Regions from separate parts of the Halomonas sp. hl-4 genome, predicted to be linked through region 2. Evidence: predicted binding sites of a transcription regulator. Region 2 holds the regulator's gene; each other region holds the start of a gene.
What was found. The regulator LexA, encoded in region 2, represses DNA repair genes until DNA is damaged. The targets are predictions, from matches to a motif close to TACTGTNTANNTANACAGTA.

Region 1 (7,062 bases), 610 kb from region 2:
GTGGCCGGGGTATTTCTGCTGCGTTGGTCGTGGGAGAACGGGGCGCACCCTAAAGCGGCGCCAGATGCGAAGGTTAACCGTGGTGACCCACCGCTACATTCGCGCACCATGGACGGCCCAGGGCTGTGGGCCATGTCGGTGACGTTGCTCGCTAATGGCTCGTTCTTCCTTGCCTATCTATTTGGCTGGTTTTACCTGTGGACGGTATCACCTGAATGGCGAATGCCTGAGTCATCGCCGCTCTCATTGGTGTGGTTAATCGTTGCCGGATTGGCGCTGACTGTTGGTGCTGGGTTACTGGAAAAGCATGTACGTGGTTTACGTCAGCAGCGCGATGTAGGGCTGGCAGTCGGTATGTATTGCATTAGCGCCCTGGGAGCTTTGCAGGTAACGCTCACGCTATGGGTACTGCTAGCGGCAGATCTCGCGGTTACTGAGACCACCCACGATGCGGTGGTAATGGTGGGGCTGGTTTATGTGTTGCTGCACGGTGGCTTGGGTGCCGTTCTTACGCTGCTTCAGGGGTTACGTGTGGGGTATGGTTATGTAGGGGCTCATGTTCCTTTCGAGCCTATGGTGGTCGCGCAGTGGTGGCGTTATAACGTGGTGACCTTCTGGGTCATCGTGGGCGCGCTTGCCGTGTTGCCACGTGTGATAGGGGGCTAAGCCCGATGACAACCACGATGAAGCGTCTGCATTTAACCCATCCGATACATTTCATTATCGGCTTAACGCTATGGAGCGCTTGGTTTGTGACTGTTTACGGGGGGCATGCGGTGGCCTGCGCTGCCATGCCTCCTGACCCAGAGCAGGGCGTTTTTACGTTAGTTAACGCTATGCTGCTGGTCGTTAGTTTGATGGCAGTTGGTTTCTTGGCGGTACTCGCCTTGGGGTGCTGCCGCATCGCCCAGCACCATCAGGGGCGCTTGCGCTTTAATGCTGTGGTTTCCGCCGGGCTCTATCTTTTCTCTGCCTTGGGCGTTGTTTTTACGGCGATGCCGATTGTAGGTATACCGCCATGCTTGTGAGTGGTGCGGCTCAAGAGGACGAACATCTCTATACCCTTCAAGGTATGTGGTGCACCAGTTGTGCTCAGGCGGTAGAAGGCTTCCTCAAACAGCTTGACGGTGTACACGACGTTAGCGTGCATTACCCAAGCGCCACGCTTTGCATTATCGGCACGCCTGCCGCGACCCAGCTTTCAGCACTCGCCCCACAAGTAAAACGCTTAGGCTACCGCCTCAAATCTCTGGAGCCGGTGGTGGATGCGCACGTGCGATTGGAACAGGAGAGCCGCCATCTTACCCTCAGGCTCATGGTCGGCTCGCTGTTTGGCATGTGGACCATGCTCGCCTCAGTGTTGATTTATGCCGGTGCCTTGCCTAGTGAGCGAGTTGAAGTGGTGGTGGCATGGATAGCGGGGGCCTTTTCACTGCCCGTTGTGTTGTTTGCCGGCGTGCCTTTTTATCGCGCGGGGTGGCGTACGGTGCTCGCCAAACGTCCCGGCATGGATGTGCTCGTCAGCCTTGGCGTGTTTAGCGCAGTGATCGTCTCGATATGGCTTTTATGGCGCGGCTCTGTTGAGGTGTATTTCGATACGGCGGTGATGCTGGTCGTGCTTCTATTAACCGGGCGGCTGGTGGAAACCCTTTGTCGGCACCGGGGACTAAAAGCGTTGGATGCGCTGGCACTGCCCGACGTGAACATAAGGGTTTGGCAAGATGAAACCTGGAAATCGCTACCCGTTGGTGACGTGTCCACGGAAATGCGTATTGAACTATCGCCGGGCGAGCTAGTAGCACTGGATGGCACCCTTGAAACATCAGGTTGGATAGATACGGCTTCGCTCACCGGTGAAAGTTTGCCGCGCCACTTCAGTGCAGGGCAAACGGTATACGCTGGCTGCCGCTACCTTGGCACAACCCCTATTGTGATGCGGGTAAGTGCTCGAGTGGGCAAGCGCCGATTGGATCGACTGGGTGACGAGATGCGGCGCTATCAAGCGAGAAAAGGCGAACTACAGAAGCTCGCCGACCGCTTTGCTGCCTGGCTAAGCCCGCTAGCGCTGTTGCTCGCAATGCTTACGCTGCCTGGAGCGCTTTTACTGGGGTTGGGCTGGGAAGAGGCGTTCGCGCGGGCACTTTCGGTGTTGGTCGTGGCATGCCCCTGCGCGGTCGGTCTTGCGGTGCCGCTAGCAAGCCTTGCGGGTAGTGGCCAAGCCATGCAGCAAGGCATCGCGCTGCGTGACCCCGTGGCGCTTGAAACCTTGGCGCGGATTCGCTCGGTAGCATTGGATAAAACCGGTACATTGACGACCGGCAGCCATGCGGTGCTGCACTGGCAGGCACGAGATGACGTTGATGAGCTTACCTTGAAGAAGAAGCTTAGCGCCGCGGTGAGTGGAAGCGAACACCCATTGGCACAGGCGTTAGCGCGCTGGTCAGACAGCCAACGTGGACAGTACGATCAACAGACTATTGAAGTAAAAGAGTCACCTGGTGAAGGGCGGCATGTGCAACTCAGTAGCGGTAAGTGGTTAACGGTAGGCAGTGCTCGGTGGTTTGCCAGCCAACACATAAAGCTTCCTGCCCAAGCAGAAACCGCCACTATGGCTTTTGCTTCCCAAGTGATGATAGCCGATGAGGCGGGCTGGTTAGCGACGTTTTATTTAACCGACCAACCTGTGCAAGATGCTGAACCTAGCGTGAAACGCCTGCTAGCGTCAGGCTATGTGGTGGCCATGATCAGCGGCGATCGGCAGGGCGCGGTTAGTTGGCTAGGTCAACAGGTAGGGCTTACGCGTGAAACTTGCTACGCGCAGTGCTCGCCTGAAGCCAAAGCGCGATTATTGCAGGGGTTGCCATCACCAACGCTGTATGTGGGTGACGGCTTAAACGATACCTTGAGCTTGGCCGCGGCAGATGTCGGTATTGCACCACTCAGCGCCAGCGAGGCAGCCCGAGAGGGAGCTTCTGCTCAGCTAATGACCACAGGTATTGGTGGCGTAGCGAAGCTGCTAAGTATTGCCAAACGCACGCGGCGGATCATGGTTCAGAATCTGTTCTTTTCAGCGTTCTATAATACGCTGGCGCTGGGTCTAGTGTTGATTATGGCCATACCACCGTTGGTGGCGGTACTCGCCATGGCGGCAAGTTCGCTAAGCGTTACGCTCAATGCCGCGCGGCTGGCATGGGCCGAGCCGGAGGAAATTAGCTAAACGAAATAATCAAGTGCTTACTTTAGTTGTCGTTTTTGAATAGACCATTGATATTTATTGTTTTTTTAATGCTTAAAAATTATTTTAAATAACTGTGTGTATTTTGACTTTCTTATATTGCATGATCTAATATTGCAAGCGATTGCTAACTAAAACTACTTAAAAAGTGAAAGAGTAGCGCATGAGCGACGATAACCATAGTCAGAAAGAAAGCGACCTAAATTATTCGGTCGAAAGGAAATCGGGAGTAATATGGAATTGCTTTCTTGGTATCATTCTACCGGTATTGCCGCATCTGCTTATCATTTTATGGCTTTATAACGATTCTTCTCGTTCAGGATCCTGGGCGGGAATGTTGATTTTCCCCTTTATACTTATTGGACTGATGCCAACGTTGGTGATCAACATTATCTGGACGGCTGCCACTTTTGAAAAAAAGCATTCGGAAGGCATGATTTTTCTTAGAGGTATTCTTGTCTCCATGTTAGTTCCATTTTTGCTGTCGCCATTTCTGTTCGGGTTAGGCTGAGAAATTGACGAGTACTTGTAGCATCATGAGAAAAAGGACGGTCTCAATGACAAAGTGTAACACCTGACCCATCAGGTATCGTGTTCCTTGCCACATTGCTACCGCCGCTTCACTGCTGAAGACCGAGCCGCCACGATGATGATGCGAACCAGCCACCTGATCCGGGCTATTGCCACGCACTTGGGGCGAGCGAATTGGTCATAAGTAAGGTAGGGCTACACAATAGATTTAAACGGCTTTTTAAATCGACCTTATTGCGGATAGCTGATTTATAAATAGCCGAGTAATTGCTTAAGCCGTTCGGCGTGGCTAGCCACCCATTGAGGGTCAATCGCGCCCCAGTTTTGAATGCGATAGCGGCCAATGTTGTGTCGCTCGCCTTTGTCTTTCTCGAAAACGCACTCTATGTCGAGCTCGGCAAGCGAGGTGATGGTGTCTTGCGCGGTGCGACGAGGCATGCCGGTGGCCTCTATCAGGGCCGGCACGCTGGCAACCCCCTGGTCAATCAAATATGCCACGTAAAGACGGCGGTAAAAACTCGATTTTGTTTTGCTCAGCGGCGCGGACATTTTGCATCCTTCTACACAGTGAAAATATTGCCCGCCAGTCTAAATGAATAAATCCCCCTGCGCGCGCGGTGGGCGAAAGTCGCGGGTGTTCAAGCCCTGCTCGGTGCGTGACTGCATGTTCCACTGGCGGCTGGCGCGATTAAACCGCTGGCCAATCATCTCGGCAAACACTCCTTCTCCGCGAAAGCGCTTACCAAAGCGCGCGTCGTAATCTTTCCCACCCCGGCACTGACGAATCAAGCTCATGACCTTTGCCGCCCGCTCGGGGTAGTGGGCTTCCAGCCACGCTTCGAACAACGGGGCGACTTCATGGGGCAGGCGCAACAGCATCCAGGAGGCGGTGCGAGCTCCCGCTCGGCTTGCGGCTTCCAAAATACGCTCGATTTCATGGTCGGTGAGCCCTGGAATAATCGGCGAGACCAGCGTGCCCACGGGAACACCCGCGGTATTTAGCTCGCGGATCACCTTTAAGCGCGCCTGGGGCGACGCCGTACGCGGCTCCAGCGTGCGTTTTAGATTGGCATCCAGGCTGGTAAGGCTGACAAACACCCGCACCAACCGATGCTCAGCCATTTCTGATAGAAGCTCTAAGTCACGCAGTATCAAGCTGCTCTTGGTCACAATGGTGACCGGGTGTCGGCATTCTAGTAACAGCTCAAGCAAGCGGCGGGTGGTTTGGTGTTTAGCCTCTAACGGCTGATAGCAATCGGTATTGCCCGAGAGATTAATCGGCCGACAGACATAGTTCGGATGGCACAGTTCTTCGGATAATCGCTCCACCAAGCCGCTGCGGGCAATCAGTTTGGTTTCAAAATCCAGCCCTGGTGATAAATCCCAATAGGCATGAGAAGGGCGCGCGTAGCAATAAACACAGCCATGTTCACAGCCGCGATACGGATTCAGCGAGCGGTCAAACGGTAAATCCGGTGAGTTATTCCAGGACAGCGCGCTTTTGCTCACTTCCTCGCGCACTTCGGTGGCGATAGTCGTCGATGATTCCTCCCGCCACCAGCCGTCGTCTTCCACAACGCTGTGGGTGGGCGCAAAACGGTTATGCGGGTCATACGTCGCCCCGCGCCCTTTATAGGGAGATAGCTGGGAAGGGTGGCCAAGAGATGCCATGGGTTCACCTCTTTAATATGGTTTTATATACAGTAGTGGTGAAATAAACAGAAATCAATAGTAAGTAAATTACGTAATCTGGTAGCAGGCTAAAAGGACGCTACCCAAAGAACTATGGTGGGTTTAATGTGCTAGGTGGGTTTGTGACCAAAGAGTCAGCGAGGAGGCGCTATGTCAAAAGTAGTCATTGTGACAGGAGGAAGCCGGGGTATTGGGGCCGCAACGTCAATGTTGCTTGGTGCCCAAGGCTATGCGGTGTGTGTTAACTATCTTGCTAACAGAGAACGAGCGGATAGCGTGGTGGATTCTGTTGTCCGTGATGGTGGCCAAGCCTTTGCCTGTCAAGCGGATGTCAGCAAAGAGGCTGACGTCATCCGTCTGTTTGATGCAGCAGAAGAGCGCTTTGGCAGTGTCACTCACTTGGTCAACAATGCAGGCATACTGTTTACTCAATCCAAGCTGGCGGATATCGACCTTGCGCGCTTTAACCAAGTGCTGAATAGCAACGTGGTCAGCTGTTTTCTGTGTTCGAGAGAAGCCGTGAGACGTTTTCAACAGGGTAGTGCAATCGTCAATGTCTCGTCGCTTGCCTCGCAAACAGGCTCGCCCTTTGAATATGTTGACTACGCTGCATCGAAAGGTGCCATGGACACCCTAACAAAGGGGTTGTCTCGCGAAGTTGCTGGCTCTGGGATTCGGGTTAACGCCGTTCGTCCCGGTTTTATCTACACTGATATGCATGCCGATGGTGGAGAACCAGGGCGGGTTGACCGTTTAGCTCCCCAGATTCCTATGCAGCGTGGCGGTAGCGCCGAAGAAGTGGCTAATACCATCGCTTGGTTGCTCTCGGACGAAGCCTCTTATGTCACGGGATCATTTATTGATGTGGCAGGCGGGCGGTAATGCTGTTCTTCGCCCATATTCAAACGTTCTAAATGGATGCTGCTTTTGATAAGGAAAGGTCTTAACTCATGACACTTCAACAACACTTCGAGCAGTTAGCCACTTATAACCAGTGGATGAACGCTAAACTCTATGATGCCGCCGGTACGCTGAGCGACTCTGAACTGACGGAAGAGCGTGGCGCGTTCTTCGGCTCGATTTTTGGCACACTAAACCACATCGCGGTAGCCGACACGATTTGGCTCAAGCGGTTTGCAACACACGCCTCCTCTTCCGAAAGAACGCTTGAGGTAATGGGGGCACTACCTACGCCAGCTCGTCTTGATCAGACTCTCTTTGATGGCTTGGAGGGGTTGAAAGCGCATCGCCAATGGCTCGATACCGTGATTATTAACTGGGTAGCGGCGCTGACAGACGACGAGTTGAGTACCACGCTGAGTTATCACAACACAAAAGGAGTGGCATCAAAACGGCGCTACTCAAGCCTGGTCGTTCACTTCTTCAATCACCAAACCCATCACCGCGGGCAGACAACAACGCTGCTCTCCCAAGCCGGTGTGGATGTTGGCGTCACCGATCTGCTGGCGTTGATTCCGGAGGAGGTGGAAATATGATGCTTAACCACCTTTTTAACTTTCTAGTTCGTTGATGTTATGTAGCTGACCGTATATAGGGGCTAGGGGCAGGAATAAACGCCTTGGTTTTCTCAAGCCAAGGCGTTC
Region 2 (7,062 bases):
TTGATATTGTCAAACCCCTCGATATTGAGGAAGGTTTCCTGTTGTCCAGCGAAGGAGGCATCGGGCAAGTCTTCAGCGGTGGCCGAGCTGCGCACCGCGGCTTTTAACGCAGGATGACGCTGCTGAAGCGTCTCGTACGCAGCGCGCAGTTCGTTTTCAAAGGTGGGGGGTAACGGCGTATCAATGACCCACTGGCGTATCATTTTGCCCGCTTCAGCCAGCGCCTTAACGTCATCAACGTCGAGACGCGCCAGGGTCTGGTTGATACGCTCATTGAGTCCCTCATGGGCAAGAAATTCGCGGTAGGCGTGAGCCGTCGTCGCGAACCCGCTGGGAACGGTAACCCCTGCCCCGGATAAATTGGAGATCATTTCGCCAAGCGAGGCATTTTTACCACCCACGCGTTCGACGTCGGCCATGCCCAGTTGATCGAACCATAGAATGTAATTGTTCACGCAACCCCCTCGCTCAATAGGCCAGCGGTCATGTCAACCGCTGAAGATGAATGCGCTCACCCTAGCACCGCCTCTGCGTATTCGCCATTAGTCTAATAGCGAAGAGAGTGGAGGATTTTTACAACAGGTGGCATTTTTGAGCGTTTGTTGTAGTCACCGATCAAGCACAGTTGTGCCCAACGCTATCCCAGCACACAATATGCGCAACGTTACGGGGAGCGAATACCATGCAGCGCACGGCTTTTTTTATTTCGGACGGGACCGGCATTACCGCCGAGAGTCTGGGCAGGAGCCTTTTAGCCCAATTCAGTGATGTCGAGATCAATATGCAAACCAAGCCTTATATCGACACCGTGGAAAAAGCTAAGGCCTTAGCTCAGATCATCGACGCCACGGCGGTCCACGACGGCCAAAGGCCAATTATTATCGATACGATTGTCGACCAACAAATCCGCGACGTGATTCGTCAAGCCTCCGGCTTCAAGGTAGATATTTTCTCTACGTTTCTTGAACCTCTGGAGCAGGAACTCGCCACCCATTCGTCCTATAGCGTGGGGCGAACGCACTCGATTGGTAGCGACGACGTCTACATGGATCGCATTCACTCAGTGCATTTCGCGTTGGATAACGACGATGGGGCGCGCACCCATCAGTACGATAAAGCCGATATCATCCTGGTAGGCGTATCGCGCTGCGGCAAAACACCTACCTCGCTCTATCTGGCCTTACAGTTTGGTATTCGCGCCGCCAACTACCCGCTTACAGAAGACGACCTGGATGAAGATGGGATGCTAAAACTGCCCAAGGCACTCGCACCCCACAGGCACAAATTATTTGGCCTAACGATTGACGCACGGCGTCTGGCGGCGATCCGCAACGAGCGCCGACCTAATAGTCGGTATAGCTCGATGGATCAATGTATGCAGGAAATTGAGCAGGCCGAAGCGTTGTATCGACGACTGCATGTGCCTTACATCGATGCCACTCGTTTCTCAGTGGAAGAGATATCCACTCGCATGATTGCCGAAACCGGGTTAGCGCGGCGTTTTTCGCCCCGCTAACCCCGGAAATCGCAGGCTCACATGCCCTTGGGTGCAAAAATCCCTGGGGCATTACGCCAGTAGCCTTTGTAGTCCATGCCAAAACCAAACACGTAACGGTCGGCAACTTCCAGACTGCAATAGTCCGCTTTTAAACCAGGGACTGCTTTTCGGTCATGACGCTTATCGACCAGCACCGCCGTGGTAATACTGGCCGCTTGCGCTTCCTGACAGTAATTCAGAATCGCAGCCAATGTCGTCCCTTCATCTAGAATGTCATCGACGATGACCACGTGCCGTCCGGCCATGGGGATTTCCGGCGACACCCGCCAGAACAGCTCACCACCGCGGGTTTCATTGCGGTAGCGCGTGGCATGTAAGTAATCCACCTCAAGGGGAAACCCCAGTCGGGTTAACAAGTGACCAGTGGTAATCAACCCGCCATTCATGACGCAATAAAAAACCGGCAGTTTATCGCCTAGATCGTCGCTGATCTGTTCGGCCATACGGTCCAGCGCCTGCTCCACCTGCTGCTGGGAAATCAAACAGTCGGCGTTGTCCATTAGCTCGCGCATGGAGTCGAGCGACGCGAGCGCTTCTTTATCTAGCTTTGCCATTAAAATTCCAACCTGCTGGGTAAAAACGGTCTTTAATTGCCAGTTGACAGGGTCGCCATTGCCTCAAGCTGGGCATGCGTGCGACGCCAGCGGCTGAGCGCGGGCAATGCATCCAAGTCTGGCCGAGCACGCTTATAGCGAAGTTTTCCAGGCCGGACGGACTGGGGTGCGGGGACGGCGGACACCACTTCAAGCGCCGCATTACGATCATTGCATACCAGCAACATATCGCAACCCGCTGCCAACGCAGCCGCCGCACGTTCGCGTGGCCCCCCGGCTTGATGAGCACCAGCCATGCTCAAGTCATCTGAAAAGATGCAACCTCTAAACTCCAGCGACTGGCGAAGCATGCCAAGCCAGCTAGGCGAAAAACCAGCGGGTCGCGAGTCAAAGGCCGAGTACACAATATGCGCGGGCATGGCTCCATCGAGCTTTTTCGCCAGAGCGCTAAAGGGAATCAGATCGTGTTGTTTCAGGGCTTCAAACGAGCGATCGTCAATCGGCAGCGCAAGATGCGAATCCGCCGCCACGCCGCCATGCCCTGGGAAATGCTTGCCAACCGCCGCCATACCGGCGTCATGAAGCCCCGCCACTAACGCCCCGCCCAATTCGCTGACTTGCTCGGGCTCAGGGCCAAAGCTGCGATCACCAATCATGCTGGACAATCCGCTGTCAACGTCCAGCACGGGGGCAAAACTAATATCCAAGCCGCAGGCGGCCATCTCCATGCCCAGTAGCCACCCAACATCCTGGGTAAAGGCAAGCGCCGCCGCGCGATCCTGCTGATAATACTCACCGAGACGCGCCATCGGCGGCAGGCGCGTCAATCCTTCCTTGATGCGCTGAACGCGACCGCCCTCCTGGTCCACTGCCAACAACAAATCAGGCCGTAACTTGCGCAACTCGCCACACAATCGACGTACCTGATAGGCGTCTTCGACATTGCGCGAAAATAGGATGACGCCTCCCACCGCGGGCGTTTTCAGCAACTGCCGGTCTGCAGCGGTCAACGTGGTCCCCTCAAGGTCCAACATGACCGAGCCTAATGGATGTGTCATAGCGGGATGTCCAAAAAAAGCGCCAATACTAGACGATGATTAGCGTGAATCCAACGATCAATGCCTGTCGTGAAGCCAGACAGGCGTTCCGGGTGGGGCCTGTTCAAAGAGCCAAAGGAGGTCGTCATTACGCAAACGCACACAACCATGCGAGGCTGGCTGGCCCATTGGTTGATCCGGCGGCGTACCGTGCAGATAAATATAACGACGCTGCGAATCCACCAGGCCGCCACGGTTTAACCCCGATTCAAGTCCACATAGCCATAGAATGCGCGTCAGAATCCAATCTCGCTCAGGGAACTCAGCAGCCATCTCAGTGTTAAACACTTCCCCCGTCCAGCGACGGCCTTTAAACACGGCGTTTTCCGGGGCATTACCGCCAATCGCGGCGCGAATATAGTGCCAGCCAATAGGCGTTTTCCCACTCCCGTCTTGACACCCAACGCCGGCACGCCCGGTGGAAATATTACACTCATAGCGACATACATCGCCTTGCCAGGCACGTAACTGCTGTGCCTGAATGGCAATTTCGAGCCATAACGCCTGGCGGGGAGGCAACTCAATGAGCGACGGTGTCTGCATGATTCTCAATGTCTTTCTCGTCAGGTAGCGGCGCGTTCATTGCCGCCACCACCACCGGTCGAAGGCGGCGAACCAAGTCGCGCACCGTGACGTGCTGGTGGTAATCCTTTTCAGCAATATCGCGCAGCGCATCCAGTCCCGAAAGCGTAAAGATGACGGTACCTAACATAAAGTGTAGCCGCCAAAAGCGCTCGGCGTCCGGCAAATCAGGAGTGGCGCGGCGCACTAAATCAGTGAATCGGCTAAAGACATCCCCGTATTCTTGCTGAATGTAGCGGCGCAAATGGCCCTGGGCTTGGCTGTACGCAAGGCCAAGCAAACGCATAAAGACTTTTAGGCTATTGCGCTCAGCGGGCACCGTCAGCACGGTTGTCGCCATGGTTTCGAGCAGCACCTCAAGGGGAATATCGCGCCCTTCATAGCGAGCTTCAAGATCGTCTAGAGCACTATGAAAACGCTGCGAAAACGGATCCAGATAACGCGCGAATACCGCCTGAATAAGCGCTTTTTTAGAGCCAAAGTGATAATTCACCGCGGCCAAGTTGACTCGCGCCTTACTGGTAATATTGCGTAAGGACGTCTCGGCAAAACCACGCTCTGCAAAGAGCACTTCCGCAGTATCTAGAATGCGCGTCACCGTATCCGATTGAGCCATGCTGCTCTCCATAAAAACGGTCCATAAAAACGGCTGTTTTAAACAAACTAGGATACTACGTTATCGCTAGATAGCTCTCAACGTTTACCTGGCGATAAAAGACGCACCTGTAGCGCAACCGCATCTCCTTATACATCAGGTTGTTAGCCAGACTAACTCAAAGATATACTGGACAGGGAAACATACTGTATACTTAACCACATAGCCAAAAGGTAAACAGACGCTGTCTTGCCCACTTATTCAATTGGAGGCTGGTATGTCGCGGCCGTTAACTGTTCGTCAACAAAATGTCTTCGACTTTATTGTCAAAACCATGGCCGAGCTTGGCTATCCGCCTACCCGGGCCGAAATCGCCAAAGCGCTAGGGTTTCGCTCGCCCAATGCGGCAGAAGAGCATTTGCGGGCACTTGAGCGCAAGGGCGTCATACGCATCATCCGCAACACATCCCGCGGTATCCGCTTACCCAACCAGGAGCCCCAGGAGACGCTTGATACCCAACCATCAGCAACGGATCAGGCGACGGGTTTACCTATTATTGGCGAAGTCGCGGCAGGCAGTCCTATCCTGGCCGCCGAGCACATTGACCGCTACTGCCCCTTACCCGCCGACTACTTCACGCCCAAAGCGGACTATTTGTTACGTGTGCGCGGGCTTTCAATGCAAAACATCGGCATTCTGGAAGGCGACCTGCTCGCTGTACACCGTACCCAGCACATTCGGGATGGGCAAATTGTCGTTGCCCGCCTGGAAGATGAAGTGACCGTTAAGCGTTTTAAACGCGAAGGCCATCACGTCACTTTAATCGCGGAAAACACCGACTTTGCCCCGATCGAGATCGACCTACGTAGCCAGCCACTCGAAATCGAAGGTGTGGGCGTCGGCGTTATCCGCGGTGGCAATGGCCAAGCGCTTGGCTAACGCTAGCTAAACACGATGGTTTTATTACCGTGCACCAGCACGCGGTCTTCCAAGTGCCAACGAAGACCTCGTGCTAGCACGGCTTTTTCCACGTCACGCCCAAAGCGCACCAGAGCCGTCGGTGTATGACAGTGACTGACCCGGTGGATGTCTTGCTCAATGATAGGTCCCGCATCCAGCTCTTGGGTAACGTAATGGCAAGTTGCGCCTATTAGCTTTACACCGCGCTCATAGGCTTGGTGATACGGCTTGGCACCGGCAAATGAGGGCAGAAAGCTGTGGTGGATATTGATCACCTGCCCCGCATAGCGCTGGCACAACGCTGGCGGCAGAATTTGCATATAGCGGGCCAACACCACGCAGTCTGCTCGCGCTTGGTCAATATGCGCTTGCACTTGCCCAAAGGCCGCTGGTTTATCCTTGGGATCCACGGGAACATGGTGATAGGGAATACCGTACCACTCGGTTAACGACCGCATATCATCATGATTCGATATCACGCCAACAATATCGCAATCAAGCTCACCTACCTGCCAGCGGTAGAGTAAATCAACCAAACAATGTGATTCTCGCGATACCATCAACACGACCCGCCGACGCTTCTGGGTATCGACCAACGCCCACTGCATATCAAACTGCGCAGCCACAGGTTCAAAGGCCGAACGTAACGCTTCCGCCGACATACCCAATGAATCCGCTAATATTTCGTAGCGCATAAAAAAACGCCCGGTTTGCAGATCAGAATGCTGACTAGCCTCAGTAATAGACCCGCCTTGCGCGGCAATAAAACTCGATACTTCCGCCACAATTCCCACCTGGTCTGGGCAGGACACCACTAAACGATAAAAATGCGACATAGTCATTACTCTTAACGGTTTACCACGCGGCTATTGTCATGGCCGTCCATGGGCATTCAACAAACGTCTAGTGTACCCAATGCGACGCCCGCAATCATCGACTGTCACGGCGATGATTGTTAGCCGACCGCCGCTTACCGTATAGTTGAGGAATTATTTTTTAGGCTTTATTACTCTGATGCATCCACCGCGCGCTCATATTCGTCCCCGTCGTCGCCCCCCATTGCGCATCTTGCCGTTAGGCGGTTGTGGGGAGATTGGCATGAATCTGACGCTATATGGCTACGAGGATCACTGGATCGCCGTGGATTGCGGCATGATGATTCGTCAGGATTTACCCAACGCTCCGCTCCAAGTCCCCAACCTGGCGACGCCGAAAGCATTGGGCATCGCGCCTAAAGCGCTGTATATCACCCACGGGCATGAAGACCATATTGGCGCAGTTGCCTGGCTCTGGCCTCACTGGCAATGCCCCATTTATGCCACGCCCCTGGCGGCAGGCTTATTGCGTCTCAAATTTGCCGAGCATCAACTCAGCAGCGCCGCCATCCATGTAGTCGAGCCCGGTGAGGCCTTGCAAAGCGGCCCTTTCATCCTTCGCTATCTGGCGGTTCCTCACTCAATACCCGAGAGCTGCGCGTTGATCGTCATGGCAGGTCTCTACCGCGTGCTGCATAGCGGGGACTGGAAGCTTGATCCCGAGCCGATCATCGGTGAGCCGATCAATCAAGCACAGTTCAAGGCACTCGCGCCAGTTGACTTGGTGATAGGCGATTCCACTAACGCTCCGATGCCAGGCCACTCGGGCAGCGAAGGTGATGTCGCCCGAGCACTTGCCGCAACGCTCGCCGCCTGCGAAGGCAGAGTGATTGTTTCCTG
Region 3 (7,062 bases), 1.5 Mb from region 2:
GGATGTCGCGTTTGTACACGCCAACGTAACTACAGCCGCTGATAACGGCAATGGAGACGGAGAGCGTGATGATTCGAGTCAATTTTTGCATTTGAGCCTATTCTTCACTATCGTGGTTTCGGTCGATCATACCCGACCTAACCTGTTACTGCGAAGAGCAACCATGGCCGATAAGAACCATGAATTACGTAAAGCCGGGCTGAAAGTGACCCTGCCGCGTGTCAAAATCCTGCAGATTCTCGAAACTGCTTCGGGTCAGCACCACCTTAGCGCAGAAGAAGTGTATAAAACACTGATAGATGCGGGCGAAGATGTGGGACTGGCAACTGTTTACCGTGTACTGACCCAGTTTGAGTCGGCTGGCCTCGTCATTCGTCACAATTTCGATGGCGGTCATGCGGTATTTGAGATGACGCAAGAAGACCACCATGACCACATGGTGTGTTTAGAAAGCGGTGAAATCGTCGAATTCGTCGACGAAATCATTGAGCGTCGTCAACAAGAAATCGCTGAAGAGCACGGCTACGAATTAGTGGACCATGCCTTGGTGTTGTACGTTCGCCCTCGTGGATCGGACGTCACGCGCCAAGACAGTGGACCTACTAACAAAAAGTAGGGCGCACGCCAAAGCCTCTGCTGTCCTGCCCATCGCCTCTGGGCTGCCTAGCTGAAATGCTAGGCGGCCCGGGGGCGTTTCTGTGGGACGTTCGATAATAGCCAAGGGCGCGCGAGGCGCGTTGTTAATGCGGTTTGCGTTGGCTTGCGTTGAGCATTTCACGTGCGTGGGCAAGGGTTTGGTCAGAGAGCGTGACGCCGCCCAGCATGCGGGCGAGTTCGCTCACACGACCCTGTTCATCGAGAAGGGCCATCTGCGTCAGGGTCGTATCGCGCTTAGCGCGTTTTTCAATGTGTAGATGTTGGTGAGCCTGTGCGGCCACCTGGGGCAGGTGAGTGACGGTCATTACCTGACCGTTTTCGCCGAGCTTGCGCAGCAGTTGGCCAACGATTTCCGCGGTGGCGCCGGACACTCCCACGTCGACTTCATCAAACACCAGGCTTGGAATGGTCGAGTGAGACGCGGCGACGACCTGTATGGCCAAGCTAATGCGCGAAAGCTCACCGCCTGACGCCACCTTGGTGAGCGGTCTGGCGGGTTGGCCGGGGTTAGCGCTGATTAAAAAGTGGACATGGTCGAGGCCTTCCGCTGCCGGTGTGTCGCGGGGGGTGACGGCAACTTCGAAGCGCGCCTTGCCCATGGCCAGAAAGGTAAGCTGCTGCTGAACTTCTTTACCCAATTGCACAGCCGCTTTTTGGCGTGCTTCGCTTAGCCGTTTGGCCTCGCCGCGATAGCGCTCACGGTAGTTGGCGAGCTGGGCGCTCAGGGTTTCAATATCGTTATCGCTGTTGTCCAACTCAGCAACTTCGCGAGTCAGCTCAGCGTGCAGTGCACAGACCTCATCCGGCGCGACATGGTGTTTGCGGGCGATACGGTGAACATCAGCCAAGCGCTGCTCCACCCAAGCCAAGCGTTCCGGGTCGAGCTCGGTGGTGCTGGCGAAATGGTTGAGTTCGCTGGCCGCTTCTTCAATCTGAATGCGCGCATCGCTGAGCATGGCGAGGGTATTGGCCAGCGTACCTTTGTCGCTCCCTGGTAAGGCGCTTAAATGCGTATAAGCTTGGTTAAGCAGCGACAGGGCGCCGCCTTCGTCGCTGGCGCAGCAATCGGCGGCAAATTGTGTTTCACGTAAGGTTTCGTCGGCGTGGGCCAGCGTGTGCTGCTCGTTTTCCAGGGTCTCCAATTCGCCTTCCGCAAGCCCCAGCTGGTCGAGTTCTTCTACCTGATAACGCAGCAATTGTCGTTTGGCTTCCACTTCGCTGCCAGCTTCCTTGCGCTGTTTAAGACGCCGGTTGGTGCTGCGCCAGTCGTGATACGTCGCGGCAAGCCGCTGTGCCGCCTCGCGAAGTCCCGCATAATCATCGAGCAGCGCGAGGTGAGTTTCTTCACGCATTAACGCTTGGTGGGCATGCTGGCCGTGAATCTGTACCAGCCGTTCACCCAGCGATTTTAGGTCGCTGATCGTGGCCGGCTGTCCATTGATCCAGGCCTTGGAGCGTCCACTTGCGGTTACCACGCGCCGCAACAAGCACTCGTCGCAGGGGAGTTCCCGGCTACTCAGCCACTCGATGGCAGCGGGCAAGTGCTGAATATCGAATCGCGCCGATAGGTCTGTGCGCTCACTGCCGTGGCGCACGCTGCCGGCATCGGCGCGCTCACCCAAGCAAAGGCCCAATGCTCCCAATAAAATTGATTTGCCCGCCCCGGTTTCGCCGGTAATGGCGGTCATGCCATGCGTCAGGTCGAGCTCTAGATGCTCAACGATCGCGTAATCTCGAATAGCAAGCTGAGTCAGCATAAGGCCCTCCTGAGGCACAGCGGAGCGAGCGCGGCATGCGCGCCTGAGTATTGTTGTTTTATACAGTAGTCGAAACCGCGCTTCAATGCCCACTTGAGATGGCTTTTATGGTCCCCATATACCGTGCATAGCCAATTTATATCGCTACTTACTATCGGGCTTTTGACTAGCCCCCGAACGTTGCAGGAGCAAGGCATGGCAAAAGAACCGCAAACGCCACTAGATGACGAGCTGGCTCGCCACGAGCAAGAAGCAGAAACCCCGGAGCAAGAGGCGGAAGATCGCTTGGTTGAAGGCGAGCTGGAAGGCTTGATTAATGACGAAGAAGCGATTGTTGATAGCGTCGATGACGGCTCCGAAGCAGACGCCCTGGCCGCCCAGGTACAAGACCTGGAGCAACGTCTGGCAGAAGCCAACGACCAATCGCTAAGAGCGGCCGCTGAAGCGCAAAACGTGCGTCGTCGAGCGGAGCTTGAAGCCGAAAAGGCACGCAAATTTGCCTTGGAAAAGTTTGTTAAAGACCTGCTGCCGGTCGTCGACAGCCTGGAAAAAGCGCTCGAATCCATGCAGGAAGACGCCTCAGACGTTCATCGAGAAGGCGTCTCAATGACACTGAAGATGCAGCTTGATGTGCTGAACAAGTTTGGTGTCGAAAGCATTGAGCCCCAAGGCGAACCCTTCGACCCGCAAGTTCATGAAGCCATGGCGATGGTGCCGAACCCTGAGCTCGAGCCCAACACCGTCATGGAGGTAATGCAAAAAGGCTACTCATTGAATGGACGTCTTGTACGCCCAGCGATGGTAGTCGTTAGTCAGAAAGCGAGTGAGTCATAAGGCAGATAAGGCATAAAAAAGCCTTGAAAAGTCTCAGGTGGCCCCCAAATAAAGGGCAACCCCGCGGGATACCCGCAATCAGTTTGACGTATTGAAACAACCAGATTCGAGGTTCTTATTATGGGACGCATTATTGGTATTGATTTGGGCACCACCAACTCTTGTGTATCGGTGCTCGATGGCGACAGTGCAAAAGTCATTGAAAATGCGGAAGGCGGCCGTACCACACCGTCTATCATCGCTTACACCGACGACGGTGAAACGCTCGTTGGCCAGGCAGCCAAGCGCCAAGCGGTCACCAACCCAGAAAACACGCTATATGCCATCAAGCGTCTAATCGGCCGTCGTTTTAAAGACGATGTCGTACAAAAAGACATTAAAATGGTGCCTTACAAAATTACCGAAGCGGATAACGGTGACGCTTGGGTAGAAGTGAAAGGTAAAAAAATGGCGCCGCCGCAGGTCAGCGCGGAAGTGCTTAAGAAAATGAAGAAGACGGCGGAAGATTACCTCGGCGAAACTGTTACCGAGGCGGTCATTACGGTACCGGCTTACTTCAACGACAGCCAGCGTCAGGCTACCAAGGATGCGGGTCGCATCGCTGGTTTGGATGTTAAGCGCATCATCAACGAGCCGACCGCGGCAGCGCTCGCCTACGGTATGGACAAGTCTCGCGGCGATAAAACCATCGCGGTCTACGACCTGGGCGGCGGTACCTTCGATATTTCGATCATCGAAGTCGCCGATGTTGACGGCGAAACCCAGTTTGAAGTGCTGGCCACCAATGGCGACACTTTCCTGGGCGGCGAAGACTTTGACCTGGCGTTGATTAACTATCTGGTTGACCAGTTCAAATCGGACAGCGGTATTGACCTGTCCGGTGACAATCTGGCCATGCAGCGTCTGAAAGAAGCCGCCGAGAAAGCCAAAATCGAGCTGTCCAGCGCACAGCAAACCGACGTTAACCTGCCGTACATCACGGCGGACAACACAGGGCCGAAGCACCTTAACGTGAAGGTGACCCGTGCCAAGCTGGAATCGCTGGTAGATGACCTGGTACAGCGCTCAATGGAGCCGTGCAAGATGGCCCTTAAAGATGCTGGCCTGTCGGCATCTGAAATTGACGACGTGATCCTGGTCGGTGGCCAGACGCGCATGCCGCTGGTCCAGCAGAAAGCCGCTGAGTTCTTCGGTAAAGAAGCACGTAAAGACGTTAACCCTGACGAAGCGGTGGCCGTGGGTGCTGCGATTCAGGGCGGTGTGCTGGGCGGCGACGTTAAAGACGTACTGCTGCTCGACGTTACCCCGTTAACCTTGGGTATCGAAACCCTGGGGGGTGTAATGACACCGCTGATCGAGAAAAACACCACTATTCCGACCAAGAAGACGCAAACCTTCTCCACGGCGGATGACAACCAGACGGCGGTGACCATCCATGCCGTGCAAGGCGAGCGTAAGCAAGTATCGCAGAACAAGTCGCTGGGTCGCTTTGATCTTGCCGATATTCCGCCCGCGCCGCGCGGTGTGCCGCAAATCGAAGTGGCTTTCGATCTGGATGCCAACGGTATTCTGAACGTATCAGCCAAAGATAAGGCAACCGGCAAAGAGCAGTCGATCGTCATCAAGGCGTCCAGCGGCTTGACCGACGAAGAAATCGATCAAATGGTACGCGATGCCGAAGCCCACGCGGACGAAGATAAAAAGTTCGAAGCGCTGGTGCAGCTGCGTAACCAGGCGGACGGCATGATCCACGCTACGCGTAAAACGCTGGAAGAAGCCGGTGACAAAGCGACCGATGACGAGAAACAAGCCATCGAAACCGCTATCACCGAGTTGGAAGAAGCCACTAAAGGCGACGACCAAGAGCTGATTCAGCAAAAACTCGACGCGCTCACCGAGGCGTCAGGCAAGCTGGCACAAAAGATGTACGCCGAGCAGGCAGAAGGCGCTGAGCAGCCGGGTGAAGAGGGCGCCGACCAAGGCAAATCGAAGCCTGAAGAAGACGTGGTTGACGCCGAGTACGAAGAAGTCAACGACGAGCAAAAGAAACAGTAACCCCTCTTTCTGCCAAGGAAAGCGGTGACGCGGGAGGCAACCTCCCGCGTTGCTGTTTCCGCGGCCGAGACGCTCGAAGTTAAATGTGCAGTTGAATGCGTAGCTAACCAGGAGGCGTAGGACCCATGTCCCAACGCGATTATTATGAAGTCCTGGGTGTCGAAAAAGGGGCTGATCAGAAAGAGATCAAGAAGGCCTACCGTCGCCTGGCGCAAAAGTATCACCCCGACCGTAACCCGGATGATGACACCGCTGCGGAGAAATTCCGTGAGGTATCGGAAGCCTACGAAGTCTTAACCGACAGCGAAAAACGTGCCGCTTACGATCAGTTTGGCCATGCCGGGGTTGACGGCCAAGGCGGCTTTGGTGGCGGAGGTTTTGGCGGCGGTGGCGCTGGCGATTTCAGCGACATCTTTGGCGATGTGTTTGGCGATATTTTCGGTGGCGGCGGTGGACGTCGGCGCGGCCCCAATGCGCCTGCACGGGGCTCTGATCTGCGCTATAACCTTGAGCTGGACCTGGAAAACGCAGTGGCCGGTACCACGGTCGATATCCGCGTACCGCGGCATATTGAATGCGATCGCTGCGATGGCGGCGGTGCTGAACCAGGTTCAAGCAAAGATACCTGTCCAACGTGCCATGGCCACGGCCAAGTGCGTATGCAGCAAGGTTTCTTCGCCGTTCAGCAAACCTGCCCGACCTGTCATGGCTCTGGCCAACACATCAAAGTGCCGTGCCATAAATGTAACGGCGAAGGTCGCGTGCGCGAGACCCGGACGCTGTCGGTGAAGATTCCCCCAGGCGTGGACACCGGCGACCGCATCCGTTTGAATGCGGAAGGCGAAAGCGGCGTCAACGGCGGCCCTCCGGGCGATTTGTATGTCCAGGTAGCCATCAAGCCGCACCATATCTTCCAGCGTGACGGTAAGCACCTGCAGTGTGATGTGCCGATCAACTTTGTTGATGCTGCCCTTGGCGGGGAGCTGGAAGTGCCGACGCTCGACGGGCGCGTGAAGCTGAAAATTCCGCCGGAAACCCAAACCGGCAAGCTATTCCGTCTGCGCGGTAAAGGCGTGAAGCCCGTGCGTGGCGGTGCTCCTGGCGATCTGCTATGCAAAGTGGTGGTGGAAACCCCGGTCAATCTCAATGACGAGCAGCAAGACCTGCTGCGTCAGCTACAAAAGAGCTTGGACGGCACCAACAGCCATAGCCATTCGCCGAAGAAAACCGGCTTTTTCGATAGCGTGAAGAAGTTCTTTGAAGAGATGAAGCCGTAATTTTGAGATGATGCTAATCAGCTAGGTGCTTGGTTCAAAAACCCTCGGTTCGCCCGGGGGTTTTTGCTGTTTAGGGAGTGCTGTACACGATGGATAACCTCCAGGAGAGGCCCACTAAAGGTATTTTGCTTAGGATTCTCTCTGGTGTGCTATTTACCGGCATGTTGGTGAGCATCAAGGCGGTCAGTGACGTTGTGCCGGTGGGCCAGTCGGTATTTTTCCGCTCGCTGTTTGCGCTGTTGCCCATAGTGGTATTTCTTGCCCTGCGCCGGGAGTTTCCTCGCGGGCTGGCAACGCGTCGCCCGCTGGGGCATGCGTTGCGCTCTGGCTTGGGGGCGGCGGCGATGTTCGCGTCCTTTGCGGCGGTCGCTCTATTGCCGGTTGCCGAGGCTACGTTGCTCGCCCAGTTAACGCCGGTGTTCATGGCCGTTGGTGGGATTTTGCTATTGAGCGAGCGGTTTTCGCTCCATCGTGCCGGCGCC

Region 1: a site for LexA is predicted at 5,471-5,490, ahead of CPH17_RS00930 (PA0069 family radical SAM protein). Genes of this name have one in related genera too.
Region 3: a site for LexA is predicted at 2,463-2,482, ahead of recN (DNA repair protein RecN). Genes of this name have one in related genera too.

Annotation. Positions count from the first base shown of each region.
Region 1 covers NZ_LT907845.1:162,916-169,977, forward strand. The annotation lists gene ctaD (cytochrome c oxidase subunit I) at 1-666, shown strand, start outside; gene CPH17_RS00905 (hypothetical protein) at 672-1,028, shown strand; gene CPH17_RS00910 (heavy metal translocating P-type ATPase) at 1,019-3,217, shown strand; gene CPH17_RS00915 (hypothetical protein) at 3,399-3,746, shown strand; partial or broken gene CPH17_RS20460 (IS30 family transposase) at 3,834-3,938, shown strand; gene CPH17_RS00925 (winged helix-turn-helix domain-containing protein) at 4,016-4,315, opposite strand; gene CPH17_RS00930 (PA0069 family radical SAM protein) at 4,355-5,437, opposite strand; gene CPH17_RS00935 (SDR family oxidoreductase) at 5,609-6,340, shown strand; gene CPH17_RS00940 (DinB family protein) at 6,409-6,954, shown strand.
Region 2 covers NZ_LT907845.1:776,628-783,689, forward strand. The annotation lists gene ppsA (phosphoenolpyruvate synthase) at 1-455, opposite strand, end outside; gene ppsR (posphoenolpyruvate synthetase regulatory kinase/phosphorylase PpsR) at 683-1,516, shown strand; gene CPH17_RS03825 (hypoxanthine-guanine phosphoribosyltransferase) at 1,534-2,112, opposite strand; gene nagZ (beta-N-acetylhexosaminidase) at 2,145-3,170, opposite strand; gene CPH17_RS03835 (L,D-transpeptidase) at 3,228-3,752, opposite strand; gene CPH17_RS03840 (TetR/AcrR family transcriptional regulator) at 3,730-4,407, opposite strand; gene lexA (transcriptional repressor LexA) at 4,664-5,326, shown strand; gene purU (formyltetrahydrofolate deformylase) at 5,329-6,183, opposite strand; gene CPH17_RS03855 (ribonuclease J) at 6,446-7,062, shown strand, end outside.
Region 3 covers NZ_LT907845.1:2,258,159-2,265,220, reverse strand. The annotation lists gene CPH17_RS10720 (outer membrane protein assembly factor BamE) at 1-91, opposite strand, end outside; gene fur (ferric iron uptake transcriptional regulator) at 164-616, shown strand; gene recN (DNA repair protein RecN) at 741-2,414, opposite strand; gene grpE (nucleotide exchange factor GrpE) at 2,610-3,248, shown strand; gene dnaK (molecular chaperone DnaK) at 3,369-5,303, shown strand; gene dnaJ (molecular chaperone DnaJ) at 5,429-6,580, shown strand; gene CPH17_RS10690 (DMT family transporter) at 6,670-7,062, shown strand, end outside.